Regions from separate parts of the Mesorhizobium subarcticum genome, predicted to be linked through region 3. Evidence: predicted binding sites of a transcription regulator. Region 3 holds the regulator's gene; each other region holds the start of a gene.
What was found. The regulator LexA, encoded in region 3, represses DNA repair genes until DNA is damaged. The targets are predictions, from matches to a motif close to TGTTCNNNNTGTGTTCNG.

Region 1: a site for LexA is predicted at 4,341-4,358, ahead of ACZYHG_RS07525 (ImuA family protein). Genes of this name have one in related genera too.
Region 2: a site for LexA is predicted at 3,723-3,740, ahead of ACZYHG_RS37610 (LexA family protein). Genes of this name have one in related genera too.

Annotation. Positions count from the first base shown of each region.
Region 1 is NZ_CM144237.1:1,575,354-1,581,514, forward strand. It holds gene ACZYHG_RS07515 (error-prone DNA polymerase) at 1-1,872, opposite strand, end outside; gene ACZYHG_RS07520 (DUF6504 family protein) at 1,869-3,344, opposite strand; gene ACZYHG_RS07525 (ImuA family protein) at 3,286-4,317, opposite strand; gene ACZYHG_RS07530 (LysE family translocator) at 4,429-5,061, opposite strand; gene ACZYHG_RS07535 (metallopeptidase family protein) at 5,201-5,623, shown strand; gene ACZYHG_RS07540 (DUF1737 domain-containing protein) at 5,910-6,116, opposite strand.
Region 2 is NZ_JBVBEG010000004.1:21,234-27,394, reverse strand. It holds gene ACZYHG_RS37630 (hypothetical protein) at 1-650, shown strand, start outside; gene ACZYHG_RS37625 (XcyI family restriction endonuclease) at 654-950, opposite strand; gene ACZYHG_RS37620 (DNA-methyltransferase) at 947-1,807, opposite strand; gene ACZYHG_RS37615 (Y-family DNA polymerase) at 1,915-3,306, opposite strand; gene ACZYHG_RS37610 (LexA family protein) at 3,279-3,719, opposite strand; gene ACZYHG_RS37605 (hypothetical protein) at 4,061-4,414, shown strand; gene ACZYHG_RS37600 (hypothetical protein) at 4,437-4,859, shown strand; gene ACZYHG_RS37595 (hypothetical protein) at 4,856-5,332, opposite strand; gene ACZYHG_RS37590 (hypothetical protein) at 5,332-6,132, shown strand.
Region 3 is NZ_CM144237.1:4,643,459-4,649,619, reverse strand. It holds gene kynA (tryptophan 2,3-dioxygenase) at 1-698, shown strand, start outside; gene kynU (kynureninase) at 780-2,027, shown strand; gene lexA (transcriptional repressor LexA) at 2,472-3,212, shown strand; gene ACZYHG_RS22575 (ComEC/Rec2 family competence protein) at 3,206-5,665, opposite strand; gene gltX (glutamate--tRNA ligase) at 5,768-6,161, shown strand, end outside.

The sequences.
Region 1 (6,161 bases), 3.1 Mb from region 3:
CGGGCCCGGCCGAACGATCGCCACCTCGATGACAAGGTCATAGAAATCGCGTGGCTGGAGCCGCGGCAGCATCGACATCTGCGCGCGAGACTCGATCTGGAAGACGCCGAGCGTATCGGCGCGGCAGATCATGTCATAGACGCGTTGGTCCTCTGCCGGGAGAGTGGCCAGCACATAGGGTTGCGCGTATGGGTCCCGTGCCTTGGGATAGTGGTCGGTAAGCAAGGTGAAGGCGCGCTGCAGGCAGGTCAGCATGCCGAGCGCCAGGATGTCCACTTTCAGGATCTTCACCGAGTCGAGATCGTCCTTGTCCCATTCGACCATCTTGCGCTCGTCCATCGCCGTCTTGACGATGGGCACGATCTCGTCGAGCCGGTCCCGGGTGATCACGAAGCCGCCGACATGCTGCGACAAATGACGGGGGAAGCCCATGATCTCGTTGGCCCGTTCCATCACATGCCGCGATGTGGGGTCGCTGCGGTCGAGGCCGCCGGCGCGGGCTTCCTTCTCGCCGAGTTCCGAGGTCGACCAGCCCCAGATCGAGCCGGACAGTGACGCCCGGACATCCTCCGAGAGACCCATGGCCTTCGACACTTCGCGCAACGCCGAACGGCCGCGATAGCTGATGACGGCGGCGGCGAGCGCGGTGCGTTTGGAACTGTATTTCGTATAGATGTACTGCATGACCTCTTCGCGTCGCTCGTGCTCGAAGTCGACGTCGATATCCGGGGGTTCGTTCCTCTCCTCGGAAATGAAGCGCTCGAACAGCGTGTCGATCTTGTCCGGCCCGACCTCGGTGATGCCGATGCAGAAGCAGATGATCGAATTGGCGGCGGAACCGCGTCCCTGGCAGAGAATGTTCTGGCTACGGGCGAATTTGATGATGTCGTATACGGTCAGGAAGTAGCGGGCATAGTTGAGACGCTCGATCAGAGCGAGCTCTTCCTCGATGCGTTTAATGACGCTGGCCGGGACACCGCCCGGGAACCGCCGGGTCGCCCCTTCCCGCGCCAGTCTTTCCAGCTCGGCCTGCGGGCCGAGTCCGGATTCCGTCGGCTCATCGGGGTAATTGTACTGGAGGTCGCTGAGTGAGAAGGTCAGCTCTTCCGCAAAGCGCAAACTCTCGGCCAGCGCCTGCGGATGCCTGCGGAACAGGCGGGCCATTTCCAGCGGTGGCTTCAAATGGCGTTCGGCATTGGCGGTGAGTTCCAGCCCGACCTCGGCGACGGGCGTGTTGAGGCGGATCGCGGTCAGCACGTCCTGCAACGGGCGCCGTTCGGCGGTGTGGTAGAGAACATCGTTGGTCGCCATCAGCGGTATGCCGGTGCTCTGGGCAAAAGCCGCCGCCTGCTCGATGCGGAAACGGTCATTGCCGGCATAGTCGGGCGAGACGCCAAGCCGCAGGGCCCTGCCGAAGCGGTCCTTGAGCTGGTGAATGAGGGCGAGGCTGTCTTGCGCGTCCGCCGTCAGATCGGGCAGGACCGCGAGCGACATCAGATCCCCCCATTCGAGCAGGTCGCTGCGCTGGAGAAGGGTGGCGCCCTTTTCGCTCTCGTCGCGCAGATTGGCTTGCGTCAGCATGCGGCACAGATGCCCCCAGCCCTTACGATCCCTGGGATAGGCGAGAATATCCGGCGTGCCATCGCCGAAAACCAGCCGGCAGCCGGGGTGATAGGAGAGCTTTTCGACCTTGGCCTGCTGCCAGGCGCGCACCACGCCGGCCACCGTGTTTCGGTCGGCAAGACCGATGGCCGAAAAACCCAGCAGCTTGGCGGCGACCACCAGTTCCTCCGGCTTGGAGGCGCCGCGCAGGAAGGAGAAGTTCGACTGGATGCCGAACTCGGCATAGGGGATGACGGTCAGCGCGTTCATGCGAAGACCCCATGCATGAACCAGCGCGGCGGCACTTGCGGGTTGCCGTAAAGGCCTTGCCGGTAGAGCCAGTAGCGGCGGCCATCGCCATCCTCGATGCGGAAATAGTCGCGGGTCGATGTGACCGGATCGCTTGACGCTTCACGCCACCATTCGGCGGCGAGCCGTTCCGGCCCTTCGGCGCGGGTGACGCGGTAGAGCGCGCGCCGCCAGCGAAAATGCAGCGGCGGCCCTTCCGGCATTTCGGTCGCCGGCACGTCGATGGGTTCGGGCGCGCGAAACAGCCGGATAGGACGCTCCGGCGGGAAGATGGTCGTGGGCGCCTGCACCTTGGCTGGCTTCTTCGGCGGCGTGGTCCGGCGCGGCGCTTCGGTGAAGGGGATGGTGGCGACGGCGCGTTCCGGCAGATGGCTTTCAACGAGGACCGGCTGCAGCACCGCGCCCTCGCCGAGCCGGGCGCGGATACGGTCGGCGAACAGCGCGATGTCGGCGCCGTCGTCGGTCACCTCACCGGTCAGATCGGCCTGCGCCATGTCGAATGCGGCCGCCGCCAGCACCGAGAGCCGCACCAGATCGAAGCCATAGCCGGCGTCAATGTCCTGCTCGAGCGCGGCCAGCCTTTCATGGAACAGTTTCTGGATCAGCCGGGGGTCGCGCATCGGCCGCGAGGTGCCGAGCGCAATGCGGCTGACGGCGCCGTCGACACGGAAGAGCAGCAGCGCCAGCGTCCGGGCGCCCTCGCCACGGCGCTCGAGGTCGGTCTTCAAGGTCGTCGCCAGCAGGCCCACCAGCCGCTCGATCTCCTCGGTCAAGGTGATTGGCTCGGCCAGATGGCGCTCGACCGAAAGCGGCGCGACGGGAAGCCGCGGCGAGACTGCTTCGTCGAGACGGCCAAGCGCCTGGTCGAGACGCAACAGCAAGGTGGCGCCGAAGCGGCGGGCAAGCGGCGCGCGTGGTGCCGCCATGACGGCGCCCGCCGTGCGCAGGCCGACGCTTTCCAGGCTGGTGCGGGTTGCCGGCGCGATACGCAGTGCGGCGAGCGGCAAGGGGGCAAGCAGCGCTTCCTCCTCGCCTGGCGCAACGATGCGGTCGCCGCAAAAGCGGGCCGCCGCCCAGGCCGCCCCCGGGGTCGGGGCAAGGCCGGCGCGGACATCGAAGCCCTGATGGAAGAAGCGAGACAGGATGTCGTCCAGCATGGCGCGTTCGCCGCCAAACAGATGGGTACAACCGGTGACGTCGAGAAACAGGCCGTCGGTCGCGTCAATCGCCACCAGTGGGGTGTAGCGGTCACACCAGTCGGCAAGGCCTTCGAGCAGGCGGCGGTCGGCGTCCGGATCGGCCTCGACGATGTCGATCGACGGGTGCATGGCGCGCGCATCGGCAATGCCCATGTCGCGCTTCAAATGCAGCGCCTCAGCCCGCTCGTCGAGGGCCGAAATGCGCTGCGCGTTGCCCTGACGATGGCTGATCACCAACGGTGGATGAGATGGCGTCGGGTGATCCGACGGCCGGGAACGCCACGACCGCCCCAGACGCTGCCGCAGGATCCTTTCGGCCGCCAGATAGGGAAACCACAGGGACAGGATTCTCTGTCCGTTGTTTCTGGCCCCTTCTTTCGTCAAATGCGCGTTCATCGGGGTTCCACTCCAGTGTGAATTGTCCAGGCAGGGCCGTGCGGCTCTTGCCAATGGTGATGGTGAAGGCGGGGCGGCCGATCGAACCGGCGAGCGGCCCGGCGACAGTGGCGCGCGACACGGCCGGCGCCGACGCGACGATGAAGCGGATGGGTGCTGCCGTCGGCTCGGGCTCGGCCGCCTGCCGCAGCAGGAACACCGGCCGGCCGGCAGCCTGCGCCCTGGCATGCAGCCGGCGCGTGGCGGTCAGGTCCAGCCGTTGCGGGTTGCCGCGGATTTCGAGGATGATTGCGGCGAGCGCTGTCATCCTGGCGGCCTCCTCGGCGATCCACAGCGCATCGACGAGTTTTGGCGCCTCGGAAAACAGCAATTGCTCCGGCTTGATGCCGAACGAGGCCTGCAACCCCCTGGCATAGGGAAAGCCGGCCTCGCGGAAGATTTCCGACGTGCCGATCCACAGGATGGGCAGCCCTTGCGCCTGCTTGAGGATCAGGCTGATGAGCGACAAGGCAAAGCCGGCGACGGCCCCGGCATCGCGGGTTTCCAGGCCATGGATTTCGCTGAGCGCGGCTTTCGGCAGACCGCCGCTCAGGGCGGCATCGAACCGTTCGACGCCAATGGGCAGGAAGGCATCCGGCAAGGCCGCGACAAGGCCGCGCCGGACGATTGTGAGATCGACATCGGTGAGGCCGTCAGCATCAAGGGCTGCGCCAGCCGGCGCCTGCAGGCGCTCGGGCAGCGTTCCCTCGATCTTCGCGATCTGGCGGCGCAGGGAAAAAACAGTCTCCCGCGCCACGGCTGATATCGCCATGACGGTCAGTATCCACTCACAATTGTTCCTGTTATGTTCCTATAGATTCCAGAGGCTGCCCGAAGAGTCAAGCAGAGTCACAAGGAATTTATTCCTGCAAGCGCGTGTGCTTTAGCGCTGGCCGCCAAGAGCCAGCCGTGCGGCCAGACCCGCGAATACGGTTCCGAGCAGGATTTGTGGCGCCCGACGGAACCGCGTGCGCTTCGACAACGCCGCTCCGATCCGGCTCGCGGTCAGGATGACCAGGCCGTTGACCACCAGCCCGATCAGGTTGAGCACGGTGGCCAGCAGCAGGATCTGGCCGGCGACGGAACCGGTCTCGGGGCGTACGAATTGCGGGAACAGCGCCAGCACGAACAGCGCCATTTTCGGGTTGAGCAGATTGGTCAGCAGGCCTTGCCGGAAGATGCGGCCTTGCGAATAGCGCGGCAGGCCGGCGATCGGGGCAAATGCCGTTCCATCGGAACGGAACGCCTTCCAGGCGAGCCAGGCGAGGTAGGCTGCGCCGGCATAGCGCACGATGTCGTAGGCGATGGGTGCTGCCAGGAACAGTTGCGACAGGCCGAAGGCGGCGGCCAGCGCGTGGCAATAGGTGCCGGCGGCAATGCCGGCATAGGTAGCGAGGCCCGAGGCGCGCCCCTGGCTGGCGCTGCGCGAAGCGATCAGCAGCATGTCCGGCCCCGGTGTCGCGGTCAGCGCGAGGCAGGCAATGGCGAAAAGTCCGATGGTGGAAAGGTCCGGCATGAGAACTCCTGAGAGATGGCCGGAACCGACCCCTACGCGATTCCCCGGCAGTGGCAAAGCAAAAGCAGTTGAGCCAGGAATCGACGCTCCATTTGCCTCGATCGATGCGAAAGCCTATATGCCGGGCAAAGGACAAAGCATGGCCCGCATCTACAAATCCCGCACCTGGCATGGTGAACTTGCGCCCTCGATGGAGGAGATGGAGTTCCTCGCTTTGGAGGCTTACGCTCACCTTCCGGAGGACTTTCGCAAGCTGACCGGCGAGATCGTCATCCAGATCGCCGAATTCCCAACCGACGAGATCATGGACGATCTGTCGCTGGAGACGCCGTTCGACCTGCTCGGCCTGTTCGAGGGCCGCGGCATCGCCGAACGCTGGAACCCGCAGACCGGCGAAGGCCCGAACCGCATCACGCTCTACCGCCGCGCCATGCTTGACTACTGGGCCGAAAATGAGGAGACGCTGGGCGACATCGTCACCCACGTCCTGATCCACGAGATCGGCCACCATTTCGGCCTGTCGGATGACGATATGGAGAAGCTCGAAGAGGCTGCCGAATAGGCCCACACTTCGTCATCCTAGGGCGGAGCAAGGAGCGAAGCGACACGCGCAGACCCTAGGATCCATGCCGTGACCTAGGCGCGTTGCAACGGTGCAAAACACTCACCGCCCAGTTCCGCGAAAGAGTACGAACCATCCTCGTCGGATGCACGCACAAGCGGCATTCTGATCCGCTGTATACTACGACCAACGTCACGGCATGGATCCTAGGGTCTGCGCCGCGTCGCTTCGCTCCTTGCTCCGCCCTAGGATGACGAAGAGAGGGAAGGGCTTCAGCGCTGTCCTCCTACCAGTCGCTGAGCTTGGTATCCGGCCCGTATTCCTGGCCGTCAATATCCTTCACCACGGCCTGGCCGCAGCGCATGGTTTTGGCTTTCTTGTCATAGGCATAGGTCGGCGAGCCGAACAGGTGCCAGCCCTTGTTCAATGCGGCCGTCACCTTGTGGCAGAAGCTGGCATCGTCCGGGCCGGTCAGAAAGCGGTAGAGTTTCATCGGGTTAGTTCCTGTCGTGAGTGCCCATGGCTCGCAAGCATGGGG
Region 2 (6,161 bases), on a different replicon from region 3:
TCCACGATGTCCGCTTTCCGCTGGCATCCGGGATCACCCCGAAAGAAATCACCGCCCAGTTGAAGACAGTCCCGGCTCTGCGACAGGAGAACGCGAAATTCTGGAACTGGCTTGGCGACATCCCGAAGGGAAGGCTCAAGGCCGGCAAATCTGGAAACCTCGCATGGGACACTTCCATGGAGGACGGCGCGCGGGTGCTGGGCAATGTGGAACTGAAGGGCCGCTTCCTGCACCTGTCGACCAATTCCGCCGCCCGAGCCGAAAAAGGAACGGCGCTGATGCAGGGGGCGCTGAACGATCTGGTTGGAAAGCCGCTCACCGAAATCCGTACCGTCGAGCAAATGATGGTCGAAAGGCCCGTCCACAAGGATACGGCTCGTCCGGAGCTGCCACCCGAGATCGCCACAAAAGTCGTTCATGAGTTTTTGGACAAGCAGTATCGCGAAACCCTCGATCAGCCCGTCGGAATGCTGGGTAATATTTCCCCGCGCGAGGCCATCAAAACCGCCAAGGGTCGCGAGAAGGCCGCCGAATGGCTCAAATATCTTGAAAACCGTTCTTCAAGCCAGCCTGACCCCAACGATCCCATGGCGACCTATGATTTCCAGTGGATCTGGACCGAACTCGGTATCGAAAATCTTCGCCGATAATCGCTACCGTATATCTGTGTCCCTATAATGTACTGGAGCCAGGAGGCGGAGGCGGTAGTAACCGATCAAGCGAGGGTTCGCGGTCAAGACCAACGGGACCGGGAACAACATTTCGCCGCGAATGCCATGACTGGCGAGTTGCGTCAGACTATGGCCCGGGACGTTGGCCGCCAGCTCCCGGTCCAACGATGGAATGTCGAGCTTCCGAACGGTCTCTTTGAGCGCTTCTTGAAGCATTAACTGTCGAATTTCAGCTAACGCAACGCTGAATTCTATCTGCAATTCCGGTGACGGTATCATGCGGCCACTCGGATAATGGATCTATCAGAGTGAGACAGCCGCTCGGCGGCCAGGGCGACGTAAGCTGGGTGAAGCTCAATGCCGACGTATGGTCGACCATGCTCCTGCGCCACCAGACCGACGGTTCCCGAGCCAAAGAAAGGGTCTAGAACGAAGTCACCGGGCCGGGTCGATGAACGGATGCAAGGCTCGATCAATTTGGGAGGGAAGGTCGCGAAATGAGCTCCCGCAAAAGGCAGTGTGTTGACGCTCCAAACCGAGCGAAGGTTCCGCCCATTGCCTTCTCGAACCGAGTCCCGATCATAGAAATATTGCTCCTCCTTAGAAAACATAAAGAGGTATTCGTGCGTCCGCGTCGGACGATCCCGAACGCTTTCAGGCATCCCGTTCGGTTTATTCCAGATGACATCGGCTCTGAGATACCAACCATCATCCTGTAGGGCGAACGCCAGGCGCCAGGGAATGCCCATCAGATCCTTTGGTTTGAGACCCTCAGGTGTCTCCGGCCGCATTGACATGGCCCGGGCCGGGTTCTTCTTATCGGGCGCCCTCCATGTGCGGTTACCGCTCGTAAAGCCATCACCGATGTTGATCCAAAGGACTCCATCGTCCTTCAGCACCCGCCTCGCTTCACGGAACACCGTTAGGAGCCGATTTATAAACTGCGGGAGGGTAGGCTCTAGCCCGATTTGCTCAGTATTTTTATAGTCACGCAGTCCCCAATAGGGAGGCGAGGTTACAAGGCATTGCACGCTACGATCGGGAAGGCGCTGCAGGACTGTGAGGGCATCCCCCTCAAAGATGACGCTCCCGTTCAGTGCTAACGGCGGTGGGCGTCGAATGCGCGAGGTTTTCATGGCTTGGTGGTTCTGATTCGCGGCCTCGGGAAGCTGTTCATGCCACCCTCCCGCACAACTGACCAGATGCTCGCGTCGTAGTCCCCCTGCCATTTCCAAAAACTTTCCTAAGTAGGAAGAGTACACCGGTCACCGGCATTGGGAGAAGGCCCCCTGAAATCATGAACGCCTACTCCGCAGGCGGTTCGGTTGTCTCGCGGGTACGGATTTGCCGAAACTTTGGGGAGTTCCCGCCACTGCGTCGTAAAACATGGAGACTTCCGGTTGAACTTTGTCGACCAGGTCTGCTTTAAGCCCGCCGCTGCTGGCACGAGCGTGTTACGGCCGAACCGAATATTGATCGCGTCCAATGCCTGATTGAGGCGGGCGCGCTGCGCCCTGTCGATCGTCGCCAGCAACGACGTCTGCACCATGGTGATAGGTACGAGCTCGGTCAGCATGATGCCGGCCTTTGCATAGCGGTATCCCCCCCGCCAGGCGGCCGCTGCCGCTTTGGTGGCAGCTGCGATGAGCTCCTGCGTGTCGTCGGTGGGCTCAAGGAACTCCACAGACTGGCCGGTATGGCTCCATTTGTCGCCATTGAAGGCGTTGGTGTGCATGAATACGGAGCCCTGGACGGCACAGAGGCCGTGGTGGCGAAGTTTCTCGGCCGCGCGGGTCGCGTAGGCCGCCACCGCCTGCTGCATCTCGACGAGCGACGTCACCGGCCGGCCGAAGCTACGCGTCACTGCAATGCCCTTTCTACCTGCGGGCAGGGTTTCAAGAGCCAGGCAGGCAATGCCGTTCAGTTCATGGATCATGCGCTCGCCGACTACGGTGAGCAGCTGACGGCCGCGCTTCGGGTCCAGGGCACGCAACTGCCCGACCGTCTCCACGCCGATCGCCTTCAGCTTGGCGGCTGATGCGGCGCCAATGCCCCATAACTCACCCAGCGGCGTCGCCGGCAGGTATTTCTCCCGCGTCGCCAGGTCGCTGAAATCACAGACCCCATTGAGCTCGGCATGGTTCTTCGCGGTCCGGTTCGCCAGTTTGGCCAGCGTCTTGGTCGGGCCGATGCCGACACAAGTGGGGATGCCGGTCCAGGTCCGGACGGTTTGCCTCAACTGCTGCCCGTAGGCCACGTAGTTGCCGCCGCCCAGGCCGGTGATGTCGAGGAAGCTCTCGTCGATCGAGTAAACCTCCACCTCCGGGGCGAACTGGTGGTAGATATCGTTCATCCGCCGGCTCATGTCGCCATAGAGCGTGTAGTTGCTGCTGAACACCGCCACCTGGTTCTTCCGGCAGAGGTCGCGGATCTTGAAGAACGGCGCGCCCATCGCAATGCCCAGGGCCTTCGCCTCAGGGGTCCGCGCCACCGCACAGCCATCGTTGTTGGAAAGCACAATCACCGGCCGGCCGTTGAGCGCCGGCGCGAAGGCGCGCTCACAACTGCAGTAGAAGCTGTTGCCGTCAATCAGCGCGAAAACCCGCTCTACGCGCGGGGCTTGTGCAGCGTCCACGTGACCACCCCCCAGATTTCGACCTGGGAGACGTCATCCATCGGAAACGCCGGCATGTCCTTGTTGGCAAATGTGAGGCTCGGCGGATTGCCGCGCCGGAAGAGTTTGAGGCTAGTTTCGCCGTTGATCACGGCCACGACCACAACGCCGTCTTTGGGTTTGACACTGCGGTCCACCACGACGACGTCGCCGTCGAAGATACCCACGTCGCGCATCGAGCTGCCCGCCACACGCCACAGGAACGTCGCCGGCTTGTTCTTGACCAGGATGCGGGTGAGATCCAGCTCGCCATCAAGGAAATCATCGGCAGGACTTGGGAAACCCGCGCAGATCCGCGTGCCCATCACAGGCAGCACAATTGGCCACTCCGAAGGATGGCCTAGATAGGCGAGATGAGACTGATCACTGCGCATGGCAGGAACATAACAGGAACATATTCCTGCGCCAACGGAATTGATTGTTGTTCGGAATTCAGGGTGCCCCGCACCCCTGCCTGACCGGCGAGGTCCGGGGGTAGCACGGGCAAGAGGGGTTGGGTGCGGCCGCAGGCGAAGCCGAGGCTCGGCCCTCTTGAGCGTGCGAGGGGCGGAGCCCCTTAGCATAGTCTATGGAATCAAAGCAGTCGGGTGCCATCAGGCCTGCTGTGCCAACAGAAATCTTTGGCGAGAGACGGGTAGCCCACCTTTACTTCACAAATCAACTTTGCTCCTCTGTTGAACCGGCGCTTGGGGCGCCGCTATTCAGGGGAGCAACAATGGTCGACCGTCGCGCCGAAGCATACGCCCAGCAATTTTCACCTATTTTCGTTAGCCGATACATAGACGCCGCCAGAGCCGGCCGCAGTTCCGAAGTGCCGGCGCCGATCCGTTCAGCGGTGGAAGCCTATGCCCACGGGACCGTCGACAACAGCGGCGTGGACGTCAACAACTGGGTTTACAACGCCCTTTATCAGCATCGCGTCAAAACCGGCGGTGACGTGACGTTACCTCCTGAATACGCCAGCGCAGGGAAAAAGGCTGCCAGCATAGCCGGGACGGTGGCGCTGGGCGTCGGTGGGGCTTTGCTGAAAAGCGCCTTCGGACTGTCAAAGCGCGGCCTGTTCAAGTAGGCGCCGAGCTCGGGGGCATCGAATGTTCAAGAAACTCGCATCCCTGTTCCAACCTAAAGAACGGGGGCCATCACTCGCCGACCGCATCCCGGACCGTCCTGTGGATCGTTCTGTATCGCGGCCGGCGCCATCACCATCACGATCATCCGGCTCCTATGTTGAGGCCATCAACGCCGCGCCGGACGCTGATTTACCGTCGGGCCAGCAACTGATCAACCATCGCAGGAGGGCTCCTATAGAGCTCCAAATCGCGGTCACAGCCCGCGTTTCGGCATGGGCCTCGCTGATCAGCATGGGCTCCCCGCATGGGGTCAATTCGGCCTTTCTGCCGTACATGCTGAAGGCGCACGAGTTAGATTTTGAGATGAAGAAGATACTGTACGGGATGGTGCAGAACGTCATCTATGACAACTGCAGCACGCCGGGACAAGTCAAGGCGCTTTAGCCGTTCCAGTGAAACGGCTGGTCCCGGTTGAAGATCACGCGCACGTCAGCGACGTAGTAGTCGGTCTGCTCGAATGCGGCGGTTTTCACCGGAACCGGCGTGTTCCGGAACACCACCACCGGCTCAAGATACTCTTGCAGAAGCCAGACCGACAATGTGCGCCACTCTCGCCAGCCTTCAAGGCGTTCGATATAGCCGCGCCGGACCAGTATCGGCGCGGTAAACTCATGCAGCTCCTTGGCGTCCATTCCGATCACATCAAAGAAATTGGCCTGCATGTGGCTGTTGACGGAGACCGTCTCACCGAGCCTCGGCAGTTCCTCGAACTCCGTGCCGGCAAGCACGGCGTGGCCTTCGCCGAGAGGCAACGCCATAACGACGTCGTTCAGGTCCTGGCCCTCGTAGGTGCCGGCGGCAAGACCGGCATGGCGGCAGATCTTGGCGGCGTACTGATCATAGATGGGAGCGGGCATTGGATGTTCTGAAGCTCTACGGCTGGATTTTTCGCGGTTGCTGGCTGCTCGGCTGGAAACTCGTGACCTTCATCCTGTCGAGGTTTGACAAGACTTCGCCTAACAAATCACAGCCGGCCCGCGACGTGCAACCGTCGCCGGCGCCGATACCCAACCAAATCATGCAACGGGGCGAAGGCGGGTCACCGGTTCAGGTGACCATCCAGAACATTATGCCACCCGCAGCCGCGGCGATGCCCACGGCTTCCGTGCCCGCGGCCGCCCCCTCCTCCTCCGCGCCGACCTCGGGACGTTCGCCAGCAGCCATTCTCGGCCGTCCCGACCATATCATCTATGCGACCACGGGCAGTCACCTGATGATTCCGCATCCCCGATCGTCTGAGCTGCTCGAACGGCTGGATTATCTCATCTACGTTGCGGCACACCGGAACGGCCAGCCCTTCTCCGTGCCGCCCAAACTCGACCAGTCCACCGCCGTTTCTGCACCAACCCTCCGCCTTGCCGAACCGCTGAATGATGGCGGATTCGATGCAGCGGAACCGCACATATTGCCGGCCGACGACGCGGTCTGGATTGCACGCCTCGGCCGCCAACCGGAAAAGATGAAAGGCGTCCCCCGCAAACTCATTGCGGTATCGGAACCGGCTCCGTCTCCGGTCGAGCTGCTCCTGGCGCCGATCGACGATGAACTGTTTGCGCCGGTTACACCCCGCGTGATGCCGGCGCCGGACGGAGCAATCTGGCTGGCGCGGAGTGACGCGCCACTCGTGTCGGTGGAGGATTATCGTGCCCGATTGTGATGCGTCAGCGGGCATCGGGTTTGCGGCGG
Region 3 (6,161 bases):
TCATCATCCAGCACCAGACCTCCGAACTCTGGATGAAGCTCGCTTTGCACGAGATCGGTGCCGCGATTCGCTCCATCCGCGCCGATCGGCTCGAGCCGAGCTTCAAGATGCTGTCGCGCGTCGCCCGCATTTTCGAGCAGCTGAACAATGCTTGGGACGTGCTGCGGACGATGACTCCCAGCGAATACACCGAATTCCGCGACGCGCTCGGCCAATCCTCCGGCTTCCAGTCATGGCAGTATCGCGCCATCGAATTCATGGCCGGCAACCGCAACCTAGCGATGCTCGGACCCCACAAGCACCGGCCGGACCTGAGCCAGAAGCTGGAGTCGATCCTGGCCGAGCCATCGCTCTACGACGAAGCGCTGCTGCTTCTGGCGCGCAACGGGTTCGACATCGGCGTCGACGCCAAGCGCACGGACTGGCGCGAAACCCGCACCGAGAATGAGGCGGTGATGGTCGCCTGGCAGACCGTTTACCGCGATCCGCAGCGCTATTGGATGTTTTATGAACTGGCCGAGAAGCTGGTCGATTTCGAGGACTATTTCCGTCGCTGGCGCTTCAACCACGTCACCACGGTCGAACGCATCATCGGCCTGAAGCGTGGCACCGGCGGCACATCAGGCGCGTCGTACCTGAAGAAAATGCTCGAGGTCGTGCTGTTTCCGGAACTGTGGACGGTCCGCACCCGGCTTTGACATAATCGATAGAGAACAGCCGCACTGGGCGAACGTCGTCGTGGCCGGGACCCGTCGCAAACAACCAAGGAATGACTGACCATGAGTGGAGTTCCTGATCTCGCTGCAATCGAAGCAATGGATGCCGCCGATCCGCTGCGTGCGATGCGCGATCGTTTCATTCTGCCCGATGGGGTGATCTATCTCGACGGCAATTCGCTCGGGCCGGCCTCCTCCGCCGTGTTCGGTGAACTGCAGAAAGCGGCAACCCAGGAATGGGCCCAGGATCTCATCCGAGCCTGGAACACAGCCGGATGGTTCGAGATGCCTCTGGAACTCGGCGATCAACTTGGACGCCTGATAGGAGCCGCCGCCGGCCAGACCGTGGTCTGCGACACGACGTCGATCAACATCTACAAGGTGCTGCATGCGGCGCTGAACATGCGGCCAGGCCGACCGGTTATCGTCGCCGAGGGCGACAGTTTTCCCACCGACCTGTACATCGCCGAAGGGGTCGCCTCGACCCGAGAGGGCATCGTACTGCGGCTCGCTGGCGTCGACGCGCCGACCATCGAAGAGCTGATCGACGAAAGCGTAGCTGTGGTGCTGGTCAATCACGTCAACTACAAATCGGGTGAATTGCGCGACATGGCGGCGCTGACGCGCAAGGCTCATGCAGCCGGAGCGCTGATCATATGGGATTTATGCCACACGGCAGGCGCTCTACCCGTCGAACTCGACCATGCGAATGCCGATTTCGCCATCGGCTGCACGTATAAATATCTCAACGGCGGTCCGGGCGCGCCGGCCTTCATCTACGCCGCGCAACGTCATCACGGCGACATCAGCCAACCACTCAGCGGCTGGTGGGGGCATGCCCGCCCCTTTGCGTTTGAACGCGGTTACGTCGCAGGAACCGGCATTCGCCGCTTTCTCTGCGGCACGCAGCCCGTCCTGTCGATGCGGGCGCTCAAGGGTGCGCTCGCCATCTGGGACGATGTCGACATGGCTGCGTTGCGAAAGAAGAGCGTCGCGCTGACCGAACTGTTCATCCAACTCGTCGAAGCAAAGTGCGGGGCCTATGGTCTCACGCTGGAAACCATCCGCGACCGGACCAAGCGTGGCAGCCAAGTGTCGTTCCTTCACGATCACGGCTATCAGGTCATGCGTGCCTTGATCGAGCGCGGTGTGATCGGTGACTTTCGCGCGCCGTCCACCATCCGCTTCGGGTTTACGCCGCTCTACGTCGCCTACAAGGATGTGTGGCTGGCGGTTGAGGTCCTACAAGAGATTTTGCACACCGGTGCCTGGAAGGCCCCGCGTTTCGCTGTCAAGGAGTCCGTCACCTGAAGCGACGATCTCAGCGATCGGCTGTCACCGGCGGTATAACGAGCAGCGAATTTCCAGCTCACAAATGGATCGCCTCTTGGTCGAGGAGCTAGTGGTCGTGAACAAGCCCGAGGTTGGCGTTTTGGCTTCGTTTCGTTCACGGCAAACGAGCGCTCTCAAAACTGGAAATGCTTGGCATGGAACTCTGTGGCCGACTGATGCCAAGCCAAGCCGCCGGATAGGCCACAAGCCATTAACCAAAACGATTTCAATGGTTGCCAACATGCGGCGACAGAGTTGACGCGTCGGTCGTTGCCGCAGCCGTATGCCAAATAATTTCAGACGCCTTAACAAATTCACTAAACTTTAAACGGTTGCAGAACACAACTGGAACAGATAGTGTTTGTTCTGGGTTTGTTTTTCGATTCTGGTTCAGACCCTTCGTTCAATGCCTTGGGGGCCGCCATGCTGACGCGCAAGCAACATGAACTTTTGATGTTCATCCATGAACGGCTGAAGGAAAGCGGTATCCCGCCGTCCTTCGACGAGATGAAGGAGGCGCTCGATCTCGCCTCCAAGTCAGGCATCCATCGTCTGATCACGGCACTGGAGGAACGCGGTTTTATCAGGCGGCTGCCCAACCGGGCACGCGCGCTGGAGGTGCTGCGGCTGCCGGATTCAATCGCGCCGGGTCTCAACGCTGCCAAGAAGTTCTCGCCAAGCGTCATCCAGGGCAGTCTTGGTCAGGGCGGCCTTGGCCGCCAGCTCAAGCCTGCAACACCATCGCGCCTGCCTGCTGCCGGCAATGATGACGACGTGGTTTCGGCGGTGTCGATCCCTGTGATGGGGCGTATCGCCGCCGGCGTGCCGATCGATGCCATTCAGCATCAGACGCATTCGATCTCGGTGCCGCCGGACATGATCATGGGTGGCGAACATTATGCGCTGGAGGTCAAGGGCGACTCGATGATCGAGGCCGGCATCTTCGACGGTGACACCGTCATCATCCGCAATGCCGATACCGCCCAGCCTGGCGAGATCATCGTGGCGCTGGTGGATGAGGAGGAAGCGACGCTGAAGCGGTTCCGCCGCAAGGGCGCCTCGATTGCGCTTGAAGCCGCCAATCCGGCCTATGAGACGCGCATCTTCGGGCCCGACAGGGTGAAGGTGCAAGGCAAGCTCGTCGGACTGATCAGGCGCTACTGAAGCGGCGGCGGTTTAACGGCTGGCTTTTCGGGTTTCTTGTAAGGTGGCAGACCCCTCGCCTCATGTGAGAATTTGCGTTGCGCGTGCCAGGGTCGGTACGGACTGTCCACGGCGAAGCTGACGATTGCCGGCGTGACCGCCGATTGGTTGTCGAAGAAGACGGCCGCACTGCCTTTGCGAGCAAGTTGCCGCTTGGTGATGACGAGAACCAGCGGGTTGTGACAGGAATCATAGCCCGTTGCGTCATTGACAACGATCAAATCGGCGAAGCCGCAGGCTTTCCAGGTGTCCTTGCGGTCTTCGACATAAGCAATGATCGCACCGGACGTGTGCTTGGCCACACAGACGCCGTCAGTGCAATAGAACGGCACTCCTGGCGGCAGTTCTGTAGCGTCCGCGATCTCGAATTGTCCGTCACCTCTGGTGAAGGTTTCCGGCACGACGATGGCTTCGGATCGCAACGCGCGTTTCCAATTGTCGACCATGAATTCGTTTGGACGCGCGCGGCTAACAGCGAGTTCGCCGCCTCCGATCGGCATTGCAACCAGCCTGGCGTCCTCCGAGATCAACACATCCGGTGTTCGCGTATCCGGGATGGTCAGCACACTGGCGAGAACGAAGGGAACCGCCGCCAGCCGAAGCCATGTCGTCGCCGTGGTCGCGATAACCAGGGCAATCGTCACCAGCAAGACGGACTGTTGGGAAATCAGGCCAACCCCATCGACTGGAGAGCGATCCGATATCCACGCCGATATGGCGATCATTGCGGTCAGGCCTTTGCCCATCAGATAAAGCGCAGGCCAATCCAGCCCAAATGGCATCAAGAGCGCGCTGGCCACGGCCAGAAACATCACGACCGATACAATCGGCATGATCGCCAAATTGGCGACCAGGCTGAGCGGCGACACGCGCTGGAAATGCCAGATGGCAAACAGCGCTGTGGCACTCCCGGCTATGATGGAGGTCATGGCCAATCCGCCTGTCGCCAGCAGAAATTTTCGCGCTAGGAAACCGGGCAAGGATCGCTTTGGGGGCGGTGGTCTGGACTTTCCCGCACGGTGATCCGCCCAGCCAGCATATGCGCCGACAAGTGCGGCCGTCGCTGCAAAGGACATCTGAAAACTTGGGCCGACCACCTCATGCGGCGACACCACAATGACGGCGATCGCCGAGATGGCCAGATTGCGCATGGTCAGCGCTGCCCGATCGAACAGCACTGCAATCAGCATCACCGCCAGCATGATGAAGCTACGCTCGGCAGCAACGACGACGCCCGAAATGACGAGATAGGCAGCGATCGAGACCAGCGCTGCGGTGGCCGCGTATTTTTTCACCGGCCGGCGCGCGGAAAAATCTGGAAACAGCGCGAAGGCGCCGCGCAACAGACCCATGATTGTGCCGGCGACCAGCGCCATGTGCAGACCCGAAATGGAGATGATGTGATAAATGCCGGTGCGCCGCATCGCTTCGTTGATTTCATCGGGAATGCCGGCACGCACGCCGACGATCAGCGCCGCCGCGATCTCGCCTTCGGCGCCGCTGACCGTGCCCCTGATATGATCGGCGATGGCTTCACGGGCATTTTCTATTCCTGAGGAAAGACGGGCCGAGATCGGCATGTCATCGTCGCTGGCCGACACAACTTTTGGATTGCCTAGAAAGAAGCCGCTGCCGCCGATGCCAGCGAAATAGCTGTCGAAGGAAAAGTCGTAGCTCTCCGGCCGCACCGGACCAGTTGGCGGCAACAGTTTGGCATAGCCGGTGATGAGTGAGCCGGCGGTCATCTCTGGCGGTATCTTGCGCGCCGAAAGCCGTACCCTTTCCGGCACGTAGCGCAGTTTCGGCCGGGCGGTCGCTGTCACGTCGATGGTCAGTCGGATGCGGCCAGTTTCCATTTGCTCGAGCGAGACCACACGCCCGGTCAGTTGTGTCGAGATTTCCGAACCCAGCATCTGCGTTCCGACCCGCCATGTCTCGACCTTGCCTGCGAGCAAACCCAGAGCGCACAGCAGCGCCGCCATGAAGCACAGATGGGTTTTCGGCCAGGAACGCGAGACAAGCGCACATATCCCCGTCAGCACGACGACCGCGATGAGCCTTGGGAAATCAGGCTCTGCGGCCAGCGAAAAATAGGCGATCGCCCCAACCGCCAGGCAGACCGGCACCAGCAGGAAGGCGATGCCCCGGTCAAGCTCCAACTCCGCCGCCTTGGCCACGCTATGGCGCAGGCGCGGCAATGAAGCTTGGCCAAGTTGCCGACGGACCAGCGCAATCCTGCCGTTAGCGGGCGAAACTGGCGCTGGAATATCCGCCTGCAAGGGTTGATTGCCAGCACCTGGAATGACAGGTGATGGCGACGGCGAGGTCGGCAAAGGCATCGCAAACAGGGACCGCTCGCTGACGCCGACACTGGCGTCCTCGCCCTGATCCAAGCCCCGGCCTCTTCCCGCCATCGGGTCTGCCCCTTGCACCCCTGACGCCCTATGCTACATGAACGCGCAACGCGCGAAAGTCCGTGCACCAGCACCCCGTTTAAGATGGTTTCCGAGAGTTCCATGCCCGACAAGGTCGTCACCCGTTTTGCCCCCTCGCCCACCGGCTACCTGCACATCGGTGGCGCGCGCACGGCGCTGTTCAATTGGCTGTTCGCAAAGCACACCGGCGGCACGATGGTGCTGCGCATCGAGGATACAGATCGCGAACGCTTCAACGAGGCGGCTACCCAGGCCATTCTGGATGGGCTGACCTGGCTTGGGCTTTCCTGGGACGGCGAGGCCATATCGCAGTTCGAGCGCGCACCGCGCCACCGTGAGGTGGCAGAGGAACTCGTGCGCATGGGCAAGGCCTATTACAGCTACGAGACGCCAGCCGAGCTCGAGGCGATGCGTGAGGCTGCCCGGGCCAAGGGCCTGCCGCCGCGCTACAACGGCCAGTGGCGCGATCGCGACC